Prosthecodimorpha staleyi: one gene and its partners. The protein of the gene in region 3 interacts with the protein of the main gene of each other region in a pairwise test. Links are inferred from orthologs where the notes say so. Each region holds a gene or a part of one and is shown on either strand. Other genes may lie near its edges. The genes, in order: secG, ybgC, secA and secB.

What was found.
Region 1: the proteins of secA (region 3) and secG interact in binary tests that used the Escherichia coli proteins (3 or more experiments, as listed by UniProt). The link is inferred for Prosthecodimorpha staleyi from one-to-one orthologs.
Region 2: the proteins of secA (region 3) and ybgC interact in binary tests that used the Escherichia coli proteins (3 or more experiments, as listed by UniProt). The link is inferred for Prosthecodimorpha staleyi from one-to-one orthologs.
Region 4: the proteins of secA (region 3) and secB interact in binary tests that used the Escherichia coli proteins (3 or more experiments, as listed by UniProt). The link is inferred for Prosthecodimorpha staleyi from one-to-one orthologs.

Annotation. Positions count from the first base shown.
Region 1 is NZ_JAHHZF010000014.1:111,967-115,375, reverse strand. Bases 348-3,147 are described here. They hold secG (preprotein translocase subunit SecG), read right to left. Parts: upstream 2,049-3,147; coding sequence 1,647-2,048; downstream 348-1,646. Other genes in these bases: tpiA (triose-phosphate isomerase), read right to left, coding at 2,272-3,024; KL771_RS24420 (CTP synthase), read right to left, coding at 348-1,393. In the rest of the region: more of KL771_RS24420, read right to left, coding at 1-347; KL771_RS24405 (peptidylprolyl isomerase), read left to right, coding at 3,257-3,409. UniProt on the Escherichia coli protein: Subunit of the protein translocation channel SecYEG. Overexpression of some hybrid proteins has been thought to jam the protein secretion apparatus resulting in cell death; while this may be true it also results in FtsH-mediated degradation of SecY.
Region 2 is NZ_JAHHZF010000002.1:437,173-440,775, forward strand. What follows is about bases 291-3,284. They hold ybgC (tol-pal system-associated acyl-CoA thioesterase), read right to left. Parts: upstream 2,023-3,284; coding sequence 1,558-2,022; downstream 291-1,557. Other genes in these bases: tolR (protein TolR), read right to left, coding at 291-457; tolQ (protein TolQ), read right to left, coding at 470-1,192; ruvB (Holliday junction branch migration DNA helicase RuvB), read right to left, coding at 2,019-3,062; KL771_RS05020 (Uma2 family endonuclease), read left to right, coding at 3,208-3,284. Also shown: KL771_RS04995 (hypothetical protein), read right to left, coding at 1-5; more of tolR, read right to left, coding at 2-290; more of KL771_RS05020, read left to right, coding at 3,285-3,603.
Region 3 is NZ_JAHHZF010000007.1:22,138-26,146, forward strand. The notes cover bases 466-3,865. They hold secA (preprotein translocase subunit SecA), read right to left. Parts: upstream 3,492-3,865; coding sequence 666-3,491; downstream 466-665. Also shown: KL771_RS14710 (pilus assembly protein TadG-related protein), read right to left, coding at 1-284; KL771_RS14720 (peptidylprolyl isomerase), read left to right, coding at 3,873-4,009. UniProt on the Escherichia coli protein: Required for protein export, interacts with the SecYEG preprotein conducting channel.
Region 4 is NZ_JAHHZF010000007.1:175,544-178,965, reverse strand. The notes cover bases 1-2,813. They hold secB (protein-export chaperone SecB), read right to left. Parts: upstream 1,741-2,813; coding sequence 1,261-1,740; downstream 1-1,260. Other genes in these bases: KL771_RS15385 (Tim44/TimA family putative adaptor protein), read left to right, coding at 2,610-2,813; KL771_RS15390 (FxsA family protein), read right to left, coding at 1,881-2,411; dnaQ (DNA polymerase III subunit epsilon), read left to right, coding at 453-1,178; coaE (dephospho-CoA kinase), read left to right, coding at 1-416. Outside these bases: more of KL771_RS15385, read left to right, coding at 2,814-3,341. UniProt on the Escherichia coli protein: One of the proteins required for the normal export of some preproteins out of the cell cytoplasm. It is a molecular chaperone that binds to a subset of precursor proteins, maintaining them in a translocation-competent state.

The DNA of each region.
Region 1 (3,409 bases), on a different replicon or contig from region 3:
GTTCGGAGATTTCGGTCGCGCCGTAGCAGGCCGCGATCTTGGAACCGGCCGCGAGCTTGGCCGTATAGGCCCCGAGCCGCATGGTGCCGCCAAGATCGCCGCCCTCGGCGCGCCGCTCCAGCTCGTTGCCGCGCGCCCATTCGGTCAGGAGGCCGACGACCGGCTCGTCGCAGGGGCCGAATTCGCTGGAATTGGCGCCTTCGACGCCGGCCAGGCTGCGCGCCGCCTCGATCACCGCCATCTGCATGCCGAAGCAGATGCCGAAATAGGGGATGCCGCGCCGGCGGGCGTAGCCGGCGGCCGCGATCTTGCCTTCGGTGCCGCGCTTGCCGAAGCCGCCCGGCACCAGGATGCCGTGGACATGCTCCAGGAACGGTGCCGGATCCTCCTTCTCGAAGATCTCCGATTCGATCCAGTCGATGTCGACCTTGACCCGGTTGGCGATGCCGCCATGGGTCAGCGCCTCGATCAGCGACTTATAGGCATCCTTGAGGCCGGTATACTTGCCGACCACCGCGATGGTGACCCGGCCTTCCGGATTGTGGATGCGCTGGGAGATGTCCTGCCAGCGCTCCAGATTCGGCTTCGGCGCGCCGGTGATCCCGAAGGCGGCCAACACCTCGTCGTCGAGCCCTTCGCGGTGATAGGCGATTGGCACGTCGTAGATGGAGGGAACGTCGAGCGCCTGGATCACGGCGGAGGGGCGGACGTTGCAGAACAGCGAGAGCTTCTTGCGCTCCGACTCGGGGATCTCCCGATCGGCGCGGACCAGCAGGATGTCCGGCTGGATGCCGATCGAGCGCAGTTCCTTGACCGAATGCTGCGTCGGCTTGGTCTTCAGCTCGCCCGCGCTCGGGATATAGGGCATCAGCGTCAGGTGGATATAGACGGCATGGCCGCGCGGCAGATCGTTGCCGAGCTGACGGATCGCCTCGAAGAAGGGCAGGCCCTCGATGTCGCCGACGGTGCCGCCGATCTCGACCAGGACGAAATCGTAGCCGTCATTGCCGGTGACGACGAAATCCTTGATCGCGTCGGTGACATGCGGGATCACCTGGACGGTGCCGCCGAGATAGTCGCCGCGGCGCTCCTTGGCGAGAATGTCCTGATAGATCCGGCCGGTGGTGATGTTGTCCTGGCGGTTGGCGGGACGCCCCGTGAACCGCTCGTAGTGGCCGAGATCGAGATCGGTCTCGGCGCCGTCGTCGGTCACGAAACACTCGCCATGCTGGTAGGGCGACATCGTGCCGGGATCGACGTTGAGATAGGGATCCAGCTTGCGCAGGCGGACCTTGTAGCCGCGCGCCTGGAGACAGGCTCCGAGAGCCGCTGAAGCGAGGCCCTTGCCCAGGGAAGAAACCACGCCGCCGGTGATGAAGACGTACCGCGCCATGGGCCTCGACCTAACCACGTGCGGGCCGATTCGCGAAGAGGCGCCGCAACGTTCAAAATAAAAACATGGAGGGCGCCGGTCAGCCCTCCGGGGCCCGGTTGCGCCATCCGACGATGAGTCGCATTCCAAAACGCCGCGCCCGCGCGGGCCCGAAGGCCACTCACGCGAGCATCCTGCCCAGCGCCGGCGACCCGGTCCGGCACGCCGGCCGACCGGCCGGCATCCCGTACGCGGACCCGAGGCCGCCTTCCCGCTACTGCGGGTTGGCGGGCGCTGCCGGGCCGCGCTGCTGCTGCTGCATCAGCTGATCGAGGACGCCGCCCTGGCCGGTGCCCGGTGCGGGCGTGGCGCCGGGAGCCGCCGGAGTGCCCGGGGTCGCCGGAGCGCCGGCTGCGGCCGGGGCCTTGTCGAGGATCGAGGAGGGCCGCTCGCCGCGATGGCTGGAGGCCAGCACGCCGAGAAGCAGCGAGGTCGCGAAGAAGCCGGCCGCGAGGAAGCCCGTCGTACGGGTGAGCACGTTGGCGGTGCCGCGCGACGACATGAAGCCGCCGCCGCCGCCGATGCCAAGCGCGCCGCCCTCCGACTTCTGGATCAGAACCGCGCCGACCAGCGCGATCACGATCATCAGATGAATGACGATGATGACGGTTTCCATCGAATCGTCCCGGTAGTCCCGTGGGCCGCTGGCGTCCAGGGGATGTGATTGCACGAACGCATGCCGAGCCGGACCGTGGTTCGATCCCGCTCGGCATCAGATAGGGAGCCGCCAGCGGCGGCGCAATTCGGATGCGTCATACACGATCGCGCGGCCGGTTGCCAACCCGCGCGATGCGGCAAGCGCGGACGGCGCACAACAATGCGCCGGCGCCTCGGTGCCGTCACCGATAGGCGGCGGCGATTCCCAGGAAATCCGCCGCCTTCAGGCTGGCGCCGCCGACCAGCGCGCCGTTCACGTCCGGCACGGCCATCAACTCCGCCGCATTCGACGGCTTGACCGAGCCGCCGTAAAGAATGCGGACATTGCTGCCCTCCGCACCGAGCAGGACAACGAGGCGGCCGCGCAGGAAGCCATGCACCTCCGCCACGTCGGCCGGCGTCGGCGTCAGCCCCGTGCCGATCGCCCAGACCGGCTCGTAGGCGACCACCAGATTGCCGGCATGGGCCCCGTCCGGCAGCGAGCCGGCCAACTGGCCGCCGACCACATCCAGCGTGCGACCGGCCTCGCGCTCGGCGCGCGTCTCGCCGATGCAGACGATGGCGGTCAGGCCGGCGCGCAGGGCCGCCTCGGCCTTGGCCTTCACGACGGCGTCGGACTCGCCATGATCGGAGCGGCGTTCGGAATGGCCGACGATCACGGCCGTGCCGCCGGCATCGGCGATCATCTCCGCAGCGATATCGCCGGTATGCGCGCCCGAGGCCGCAGGGTGGCAGTCCTGCCCGCCGACCGCGATCCCGGTCGTCGCCGCGCGTGCCGCCAGGGCCGCCAGGAGGGTCGCGGGTGGACAGACCATCAGGTCGATCCGTCCAGCCAGCGCGGCGTCGAAGCCGGCGGCCATCCGGTCGATCTCGGCCAGCGAGGCCGAGAGCCCGTTCATCTTCCAGTTCCCGGCGACCAGCGGCTTCATGCCCATCTCCTCCACGCGTCTTCTGATGCCGCCGGCTTACCAGACCGCTCCGACGGTCGGAAGGCCGCCGAAAGGCGTGCCGGCCGGACCGAAGACCTCCACGAGCCCGCTCGCGAGGCCCCGGTACCCCGCGGATCCGTGCACGTTCGGCGCGCCTTGCCCTTGTCGGGCGGTCTCCCTATGATCCGCGCCGCTCGCGGGGGTCCCCGCTCGTCAGACCAGGAACCGGTCCCAGTCCATGCTCGACTCCATGCGCCGCGGCGCCTCCACGTGGATCGCCAAGCTTCTGCTTGCGCTTCTCATCGTCAGCTTCGGCGTTTTCTGGGGCGTCTCGGACGTGTTCCGCGGCTTCGGCGGCAATACCGTGGCCACCGTCGGCAGTCAGAAGGTG
Region 2 (3,603 bases), on a different replicon or contig from region 3:
TTCACCGCGCCGCAACCTCCTCGGTGGAGACAAGGCCGATCTTCTTGAAGCCGGCCTGATTCAGGCGTCCCATGACGCGGATCACCGCGCCATAGTCGGCCGCCTTGTCGCCGCGCACATAGATGCGCTCGTCGGCGCCGTTCTTGGCCATGGCCTGGAGGGTCGGGATCAGGTCCTCGATCTTCAGTTCCTTGTCCTGCAGGAACAGCTTGCCCTTGGCGTCGACCGAGATGGTGATCGGCTGGGTCAGCCCCTCGAGCGGCTTGGCCTTGGATTCCGGCAGGTCGATCGGCACGCCGGTTGTCATCAGCGGCGCGGCGACCATGAAGATGATCAGCAGCACCAGCATGACGTCGATGAACGGCGTCATGTTGATCTCATTCATGATGGCGTGCTTGGAGCTGCGCCGACGCCGGCGCCCGCCCGAGCTCTCGCCCCCTCCGACAGCCATGCCCATGTCGGATCCCCCTCAGGCCGCCTGCCGCTCGTCGATCTGCCGCGACAGGATCGCCGAGAATTCGTCCGCGAAGGTTTCCAGCCGGGCGCCGAGCGCGCTCGAATCCGAGGACAGCTTGTTGTAGGCGATGACCGCCGGGATGGCCGCGACGAGGCCGATCGCGGTCGCGAACAGCGCCTCCGCGATGCCCGGTGCGACGACCGCCAGCGAGGTGTTCTTGGAGGCCGCGATGCCCTGGAAGGCGGTCATGATGCCCCAGACCGTGCCGAACAGGCCGATGAAGGGCGAGGCCGAGCCGATCGTCGCCAGCACCAGCAGCTTCGACTGCATCCGCTCCAGTTCGCGCGCGATGGTCACGTCCATGACCTTGTCGATGCGCGTCTCCAGCGAACCGATCGCGGCGCGGCCGCCCTCGTGGCTCCGCTTCCATTCGCGCATCGCCGCCACGAACAGCGCCGACATGCCGACATTGGTCCGGTTGGAGAGCGTCCGGTACAGGTCCTCCAGGCTCTGGCCGGACCAGAAGACCTGTTCGAAATGATCCATCTGCTTGCGCGTGCGGGTGTAGAGGATGACCTTGTCGATCACGATCGCCCAGCACCAGATCGAGGCCGAGATCAGCCCGATCATCACGATCTTCACGACCAGATGCGCGTTGATGAACAGGGTGAGGAGGGACATCGTCGCAGCACTCGGCGCAGAAAGCGCGACCTGCGTGACGTTTGCGGGATCCATCTCGTTCCGTCTCCTCTGCCGCCGCCGCAGCGGGCTGTCGCCCCGCCTCGGTCTGTGCGCCACCATCCCCGGGTCCGCCCGAAGGGCAACCCGGTGGTCAGCGATCCCGGCGCGAATGGTCGGGAGGCGTTCGAGTGCGGGAGATTCGGACCATGCCCGCCCCTGGGCAATGCGATCCTGATCTGTCCGCCTTCCTGCCTGCCGAATATGGCCAAACGACGACCCGGCCAGTTTCGTGGATCCCAGCAAGACCTTGTCAAGGTTAAAGAACCATTACGTTTCCGCAATGCAACAAGGCGTGGCGGCCATGCGGCCGACGAACAGCCGGCGATCGGATCGGCGTGACGGCCCGGACGGCGCGGCGTTCAGTCCGCCGCGGCGGTGGCCCCGCCGCCGAGTGCCGCACGGATCGGCATCGGAATGCGCCGAGGCCGGCCTTCCAGCGAAATCGCCGCAACCGTCACCCGCGCGGCCACCAGCGTTTCGCCGCCGCGGAGGACCGCCTGACGCATGACGAGCCGGGCGCCGGCGATCTCTTCGACCGCGGTCGTCACCTGCAGGAGGTCGTCGAGCCGGGCGGGCTTCCGGAAATCGAGGTCCATGTGCCGGACGGCGAACAGGATGCCGTCCGGGCCGGCAGCGAGTTCCGACTGGCGGATGCCGGCCAGGCGCAGGAAATCGGTCCGGCCGCGTTCCATGAAGCGGACATAGCCGGCGTGATAGACGATGCCGCCAGCGTCGGTATCCTCCCAGTAGATGCGCAGGTCGAGCCGATGGATGCCCTGGTCGATGCGCCCGGCAAGGGCGCGGTCGGAATGTCCGGCGGTCATTCGTCGTCGCCCTGGGTGAAGAGCGGCATCTGGTCCGGGCGGCTCGCCGGCACCGGCAGCCCCATATGGCGGAAGGCGGCCGCGGTCAGCACGCGGCCGCGCGGCGTGCGCATGACGAAACCCTGCTGGATCAGATAGGGCTCGACGATCTCCTCGATCGCGTCGCGCGGCTCCGACAAGGCAGCCGCGATGGTCTCGATGCCGACCGGCCCGCCCGAGAAGGAGACCGCGATCACGGTCAGATAGCGCCGGTCGAGCTGGTCGAGCCCGGCCTCGTCGACCTCCAGACGGCGCAGCGCGCTGTCGGCCGACTGCCGGTCGATGCGGTCCTTGCCGCCGACGACGGTGAAGTCGCGCACCCGGCGCAGGAGCCGGCCGGCGATGCGCGGCGTGCCACGCGAACGCCGGGCGACCTCGTTGGCGCCTTCGGGGGTGATGCCGATGCCCATCAGCCGCGCGCCGCGGGTGACGATCAGTTCCAACTCGTCGACGGTATAGAAATTGAGTCGTATCGGGATGCCGAAGCGGTCGCGCAGCGGCGTCGTCAGGAGGCCGAGCCGGGTCGTCGCACCGACCAGCGTGAAGCGGGCGAGGTCGATCCGGACGGAACGCGCCGCCGGGCCCTCCCCGATGATCAGGTCGAGCTGGTAGTCCTCCATCGCCGGATAGAGGATCTCCTCCACCGCCGGGTTGAGCCGGTGGATCTCGTCGATGAACAGCACGTCGCGCTCTTCGAGATTGGTCAGGAGCGCGGCCAGATCGCCGGCCTTGGCGATCACCGGCCCGGATGTCGCGCGAAAATTGACACCGAGTTCGCGCGACACGATCTGCGCCAGGGTGGTCTTGCCGAGGCCGGGCGGGCCGACGAAGAGGACATGGTCGAGCGCCTCGCGCCGCGCCTTGGCGGCCTCGATGAACACCTTCATGTTCTCGCGCGCCTGCGCCTGGCCGACGAAATCGCCGAGCGTCTGCGGGCGCAGCGAGGCATCGACATCCTCTTCGCGCTTCTCCCCGGAGACGAGGCGTTTGGGCGTGGTCATCGGATCGGGCGTCCTGGCGGGTTCCGGGCATCGGCTGCGCGGGGCTCGCGCGGCGGAACGAATCGTGTCTGGCGCCACTCTACCGATTGGCCGTCGCCATTCCATCGCGTATCATCGCGTGCAGTCCCGAACCGGAGCCTGGGCGATGGCGAGCGCGATCCCCAAATTCGAAACCATGAGCTTCGACGACTTCGAGGAGCTGCTGCTCGACAAGCCGGACAACGAGCGCTGGGAACTGATCGGCGGCCGGGTCATCCGCGGCATGGTCGGCGCGCGCTGGGAGCATCACATCATCGCGCAGAACCTGATGGTCGCCCTGCGCAGCCACATCAAGGCGACCGGGCGTCCCTGCCGGGTGTTCCAGGAAACTTTCTTCCTGAAGCGGCGCGAGTTGGATCTCGCCGTGCTGCCGGACGTGATGGTCCGCTGCGGTCCGATGGAGCCGGCATCGGCCTCCGTTCCCGACCCGATGGTCGTCATCGAGGTCCTCTCCCCCGGGACCGAACCGCGCGACCGTTACGACAAGTGGGACGGCTACCGC
Region 3 (4,009 bases):
TCGGCCAGGCCCACGGTCACGGAGCGGCCGTCGGCGGCAACGGTGATGGAGGGCGTCAAGTCCGGCCGGGCCGCGAACACGACCTTCGCGGCACTGGCCTGGGCGGCGGCGACGCGTGCGGCGGGCGATCGCGACGGATCGGTGGCGAGCGTCCGGGCCGCGGCCAGCGACGCGGTGTCTGCGACATCCTGCAAGGCGATCCGCTGCGCCTGCCAGACCGCCTTGTCGACCACGTATCCCGCCAGCCCGATGATGAGCGGTGCACAGAGCGCGAAGGTGGTCACGACATTGCCGCCCCCATGCCGCACCAGGCGAGAGACAGGGCGGATCGGCGGTTGGACGGTTCGGCATTTCCGCATGGCGCACATCCGTTGTTCTGACGGGTACCGTGCCACCGAAGTTCAAAGCAGTTCTTACCGAGATAGGCGCAAGTCTAATATGTTAAAATGTGAACCTGTCGACCGGATGAGCGATCCAGGATGCTCGCAATATTGCTCAAATGATCTCAAAAACGCTCTGGTTGCCGCAATCGGCCGGATCGGCAGCTGACGCGGTCGGCGCGGGCGCGGCTCAAAAGGACGCCCCGCAACCGTCCGGGTGCGGGGCGCTTGTCTGACATGGCGCTTGCGGGCGGGTGGCGACCGTCGCGGGCCGCTTGATCGCTGTCAGGCCGTCATGGTGCCGGAGGCGTTCAGGGCGCCGTGGCAATGCTTGTATTTCTTGCCGGATCCGCACGGGCAGGCGGCGTTGCGGCTGACATTGGTCCAGGTCGACGGATCGTTCGGATCGATGCCGACGGCCTGCGGCGCGGCGGCCGCCGGAGCCAGAGCCTGGCCATAGCCGCCCTCGAACTCGTCGCGGCCGGTCGCCGCGTCGACATGATGCACCTGCATCGGCGGCAGGGCCGGCTGCTGGAAGGCCGAGGGTTCCTGCTGGACGATCTCGACCCGCATCAGCTGCCCGGTCACGGCCCGGCGCAGGCCGTTGAGCATGGCCTCGAACAGCGTGAAGGCCTCGGTCTTGTATTCGTTCAGCGGATCGCGCTGGGCGTAGCCGCGGAAGCCGATCACCTGGCGCAGGTGGTCGAGCGTGACCAGGTGCTCGCGCCACAGATGGTCGAGCGTCTGCAGGAGCACGGCCTTTTCGACATAGGCCATCATGCCCTCGCCGAAGCGCTCGAGCTTGTCGGCCATGACCGCGTCGGCCGCCTTGGTCAGGCGGTCCTGCACCTCCTCGTCGGCGATGCCCTCTTCCTTGGCCCAGTCCTCGATCGGCAGATCGAGACCGAGATGCTCCTGGACCTCGGCCTTCAGGCCGGCCACATCCCACTGCTCCGCATAGGCATTCTCGGGAATGTGCTTGCGCACCAGATCGGCGATCACGTCATGGCGCATGCCGTCGGTGGTCTCGCGGACGAACTCGCCCTGCATCAGCTCGACGCGCTGGTCGAACACGACGCGGCGCTGGTCGTTCATGACGTTGTCGAACTTGAGCAGGTTCTTGCGGATGTCGAAGTTGCGCGCCTCGACCTTCTGCTGCGCCTTTTCCAGCGCCTTGTTGATCCAGGGATGGATGATGGCTTCGTCTTCCTTGAGGCCGAGCTTCTGCAGCATCCCGTCCATGCGGTCGGTGCCGAAGATGCGCATCAGGTCGTCCTGCAGCGACAGGAAGAACTTGGAATGGCCCGGGTCGCCCTGACGGCCGGAGCGGCCGCGCAGCTGGTTGTCGATGCGCCGGCTTTCGTGACGCTCGGTGCCCAGCACGAACAGGCCGCCGGCCTTCAGCGCCTGGTCCTTCAGCCGCGCCACGTCGGCCTTGATCCGCTCGACCGCCGCGTCCCGCTCCGGCCCCTCGGCCATGTCCTTCAGCTCGTAGCGCACGCGCATGTCGACATTGCCGCCGAGCTGGATGTCGGTGCCGCGGCCGGCCATGTTGGTCGCGATCGTGATCGCGCCCGGAATGCCGGCTTCCGCGACGATCGCGGCTTCCTGCTCGTGGTAGCGGGCGTTGAGGACCGTGAAGACCTTCTCGGTGGTCGACTTCTGGTCGCCGTCATAGAGGTCGCGGAAGGCGGCCGGATCGGTCGGGTCGGCCTGGCGGAAACCGGCCTTGACCAAAAGATGGGCGAGCAGTTCGGACTTCTCGATCGAGGTGGTACCGACCAGGATCGGCTGCCCGCGCCCCTTGCACTCCTCGATCAGGCGGATGATCGCCCGATACTTCTCCTCGTTGGTCCGATAGACCTCGTCGTCGTCGTCGATCCGCTGGACCGGCAGGTTGGTCGGGATGTCGATCACTTCCAGACGGTAGATGTCCATGAACTCGTCCGCCTCGGTCATGGCCGTGCCGGTCATGCCGCCGAGTTTCTCGTACATGCGGAAGTAGTTCTGGAAGGTGATCGAGGCCAGCGTCTGGTTCTCGGGTTGGATCTTGACGTGCTCCTTGGCCTCAAGAGCCTGGTGCAGGCCTTCCGAATAGCGCCGGCCGGGCATCATGCGGCCGGTGAATTCGTCGATGATCACGACCTCGTCGTTCTTGACGATATAGTCCTTGTCGCGCTGGAACAGCGAATGGGCGCGCAGCGCCTGATTGACGTGATGGACGACGGTCACGTTCTCGACGTCGAACAGGTTCTCGCCCTTGAGCAGGCCGGCCTCGGCCAGCGTCCGCTCGAGCTTCTCCATGCCGGCCTCGGTGAAGGAGGCGGTGCGCTGCTTCTCGTCGATCTCGTAGTCTTCCTTGGCGGTCAGCCGCGGAATGAAGGCGTCGATGGTGTTGTAGAGCTCGGAGCGGTCGTCGAGCGGGCCGGAAATGATCAGCGGCGTGCGCGCCTCGTCGACCAGGATCGAGTCGACCTCGTCGACGATCGCGTAGTGATGGCCGCGCTGGACCATCTGGCCGACCTCGTACTTCATATTGTCGCGCAGATAGTCGAAGCCGAGCTCGTTGTTGGTGCCGTAGGTCACGTCACAGCCATAGGCGACCTTGCGCTGCTCGTCGTCGAGACCGTGCACGATCACGCCGACGGTCAGGCCGAGGAAGCGATAGACCCGCCCCATCCATTCGGCGTCGCGCGAGGCGAGATAGTCGTTGACGGTGACGACATGCACGCCCTTGCCGGTCAGGGCATTGAGATAGACCGGCAGGGTCGCGACCAGCGTCTTGCCTTCGCCGGTGCGCATCTCGGAAATCTTGCCCTCGTGCAGCACCATGCCGCCGATCAGCTGCACATCGTAATGCCGCTGCCCGATCGCGCGCTTGGCGGCCTCCCGCACGGTCGCAAAGGCCGGGACCAGCAGATCGTCGAGCTTGGTGCCGGCGGCCAGGTTGGCGCGGAACGTCTCCGTGCGTGCCCGGAGTTCGTCGTCGGTCAGCAGCGCGAGCTCGGCCTCAAGGGCATTGATGGCCTCAACCCGCGGCCGGTAGGCCTTCACCTTGCGATCGTTGGCGGAGCCGAACAGCTTCTTGGCGAGATTTCCGAGCCCGAACATGGAGGGCCTTTCCTGACTGTCGGTCCGCGACGCCGCCGGAACGCCTGATCGGCTCCGTCCGGCGCGACCGGAAGATTTCATGGAAATGCGACCGAGGGAAAACGAAACGCGTGCCCCGGGGTCCGGAACAGCCCTCGTGCCGCCCTCGACCGGCCCTCGTTTTTCAACTCCGCGCGGCGAGCCGGCGAGAGGGGCTGGCGGGGCGCGACAGCCCGTCGCAAGACGAGCCGAAACCCGGCGCCACGGGGGGCCGCGGCAGAGATAAGTGGGGGCCTCCCTGTTGTCAACGTCACGGCTTTGCACCAATGTGCCGGCCCGAATTCACGGCCCCGCCGCAATCGGTCCCTATCGGGGCGAAGAAACCATCGAAGGATAGTTCCGATGATCAAAGCGTCACGCATCGCGGTCCTGGCCGCCCTTCTGGCCTCGGCGGCCGTGATCGGATCGGCCGGATGGACGCCCGCCGCGGCCGCGGAGGACAAGAAGATCGCGACCGTCGACGGCAAGCCGATCACGGA
Region 4 (3,422 bases), 150 kb from region 3 along the record:
CCGATGAGATCCGGCGCCTGGAGGCCATCGTGCATCCGCTGGTCCGGGCCGAGGAGACGGCCTTCCTGGACGCGGCGCGCCGGGGCGGCCGGCCGGTCGTCGTGCTCGACGTGCCGCTCCTGTTCGAGACCGGCGGCGCGGCGCGCGTCCATGCCGTTGCGGTCGTCTCGGCCGATGCGGCCGTGCAGCGCGCCCGCGTGATGGCCCGCCCGGGCATGACGCAGGCCAAGCTCGACGCCATCCTGGCGCGCCAGGTGCCGGATGCGGAGAAGCGGCGGCGGGCGCATTTCGTCATCGACACCGGCCGCGGGCTCGCGGCGGCCGAAATCCAGGTCGATGGCCTTCTGCGCGTCCTGGCGCAGATGTCGTCGGGGACAACCGGCCGGCGGCCCCTTGCCACAAAGGGGGCCGAGTGATTCGATTCCGTCTCGCTTCGACCGGGATGACCCAGCATGCGTGAGATCGTACTCGACACGGAAACCACCGGGCTCGACCCGCGCACCGGCGACCGGATCGTCGAGATCGGCGGCGTCGAACTGGTCAACCATATTCCGACCGGCCAGAGCTACCATGTCTACATCAACCCCGAGCGGTCGATGCCCAAGGCGGCCTTCGACGTGCACGGGCTGTCCGACGAGTTCCTGAAGGACAAGCCGGTCTTCGCGGCCGTCGCCGAGGATTTTGCGACCTTCATCCGCGATGCGCGGCTGGTCATCCACAACGCCTCCTTCGACATCGGCTTCATCAATGCCGAGTTCGCCCGGCTGCGCATGCCGCCGGTGCCGCCGGAACTGGTCCTCGATACCCTGGCGCTGGCCAAGCGCCGCCATCCGGCCGGGCCGAACTCGCTCGACGCGCTCTGCTCGCGCTACGGCATCGACAACAGCCGCCGGACCAAGCACGGCGCCCTGCTCGATTCCGAACTGCTCGCCGAGGTCTATATCGAGCTGATCGGCGGCAAGCAGGCCGCCCTCGGCCTGTCGGCATCCGACGGCGGCAACGGTCGCGGCGGCTTCGTCGCACGGCGCCGCGCCGGCCCACGCCCCGAGCCGCTGCCGCCGCGCCTGACCGCGGAGGAACTGGCGGCCCATCAGGCTTTTGTCGCCAAGCTCGGCGAGCAGTCGGTCTGGAAGAAATACGAGGCCGAAGACCCGGCACCGACGGCCGCGGCCGGATGACGTCGGCGGGGCGCCGCACGCAAACGAAAGGGCCGCCCCGAAGGACGGCCCCCAATCCGACCGGGTGTTGATCGGGCAAGGATCAGTTCGGCTGGCCGGCCTGGGCCTGCGCCAGATTCTGCTGATAGAGCGCGACGAAGTCGATCGGGTCGATCATCAGCGGGGGGAAGCCGCCGTTGCGGGTCGCGTCCGCGACGATCTGGCGCGCGAACGGGAACAGCAGCCGCGGGCACTCGATCAGCACGAAGGGGTGCAGATGCTCCTCCGGCACGTTGGTGATGCGGAACAGGCCGGAATAGACCAGCTCGACCGCGAAGATCACTTCCGCGCCCTGGCCCGCACGGGCCTGCAGCGAAAGGTCGACTTCGAACTCGGTCGCCGAGAGCGGGCGGGCGCCGACATTCACGTTGATGTTGAGCTGCGGCCCGGCTTCACGCGGCTGCAGCGACTGGGGCGCGTTCGGATTCTCGAACGAGAAATCCTTCACATATTGGGCCAGCACGTTGACCGAGGGGGCGGCGCCTTCGCCGGGGCCCATGCTGGTGCCGTTGCCGTCGTCCATGCTCATGATGATCCGTGGTCCTCGATTGGTGGGCCGGACCGGCTGTCGACGGTCGCACGCCCCGAAAGGCGCAATTCCGCTAGCACGTTGCACCCGCCGTCACAAGGACGGGGCTTTGCTGCCGGAAAGACGCCGTGCCGTTACGGCCGGCGCCCATCCTCGTCGGGCCCGGTGATCCGCGGCCGCGCGGTCGGGTCGGGCTGCGCGGTCGGGTGGGGCCGCGACGCGGGTGGGGTCGTCTCGTGCCATTCCTCCGGGTCGAGATCGACCACCGTGCGGCCGACGCCGGATCGGCGCCCGCGCACGACCACGATGGTGGCGTTGCGGGCGAGGGCGGCCAGGATCAGGGAGCGGATCGGCGGCAGGAACAGGAGGATGCCGAAGATGTCGCTGACGAAGCCGGGCAGCAGCAACAGGAGGCCGCCCAGCCCGATCAGCGCGGCATGGCCGATCGCCTGCGGCGGCAGTTCGCCGTGCCGCATCTCCCGACGGATCGCCATCAGCGCCGCCATGCCTTGCTGCTTCAGAAGAACGGCGCCGAGAAACGAAGTGCCGACGATGGTCGCCAGTGTCGGCAGGATGCCGATCTCGCGCCCGACCGCGATGAAGGCGGCGATCTCCAGAAACGGCCAGGCCAGGAAGGCCAGAAGCAGGATGAGCCCGGCGGGCATTGCGGCGGATCCTCTGTCATGTCCCGATGTCCGATACGGCATCCGTCGACGGCGGGCGCAGATCCACATGGGGATTGCGGCGTCATCAGGGAAGAGCCGTCGCCGGATGTGCGCGCCGACGCGTCGATCCTGTTGCGCTTCCGTCTGGATCCCGCTTCGGGATAGACTACATAACAGACGACGCGACGCGACCGCTCCATGGCCGCCGCCGCGAGCGAGGTCCGGGAGACGATGGGTCAAATACTCGACTTCTACAACATCATATTCCTCGTGCTCGCGGTGGTCGTATTTTTGCGGCTGAGGAGCGTGCTCGGCCGCAAGACCGGCAGCGAGCGTCCGCCGGTCGATCCCTATCAGGGCCGCGATCGTCCCGAGGTCGGCGATCGTGACAACGTCATCCCGATGCCCCCGCGCGGCGCTCCGGGGTCCGGGCCCGAGCCCGTCGGAGAGACCGGCGAACCGGTGCCGGAAGGCAGCGCGCTCGACCGCGCCCTGCGCGCCGTCATGGCCGCCGACCGCACCTTCGAGCCGAACCACTTCCTGGCCGGCGCCCGCGCCGCCTATGAGATGATCGTCACCGGCTTCGCCACCGGCGACCGCAAGGCCCTGCGCCCGCTCCTCTCCAAGGAGGTCTTCGACGGCTTCTCCGCGGCGATCCAGGATCGCGAATCCCGCGGCGAGAAGGTCGAGACCACCTTCGTCGGCATCGACAAGGCCGAGATCGTCGAAGCAGGGATGCGCGCCAATTTCGTCCAGATCACCGTGCGTTTCGTCAGCCAGCTGATCACCGTGACCCGCAATGCCCAGGGCGACGTGATCGACGGCGATCCGACGAAGGTCTCCGACCTGGTCGACATCTGGACCTTCGAGCGCAATGCCGGCTCCGCCGATCCGAACTGGTACCTGGTCGCCACCAAGACGCCGGACTGATCGCCAGCCTCCCAGATCCCGCGCCGACTGCGCCCCGGCGCTGCCGGCTCCAGGGCTCACCCCGACCCCGCCGAGCCCGAT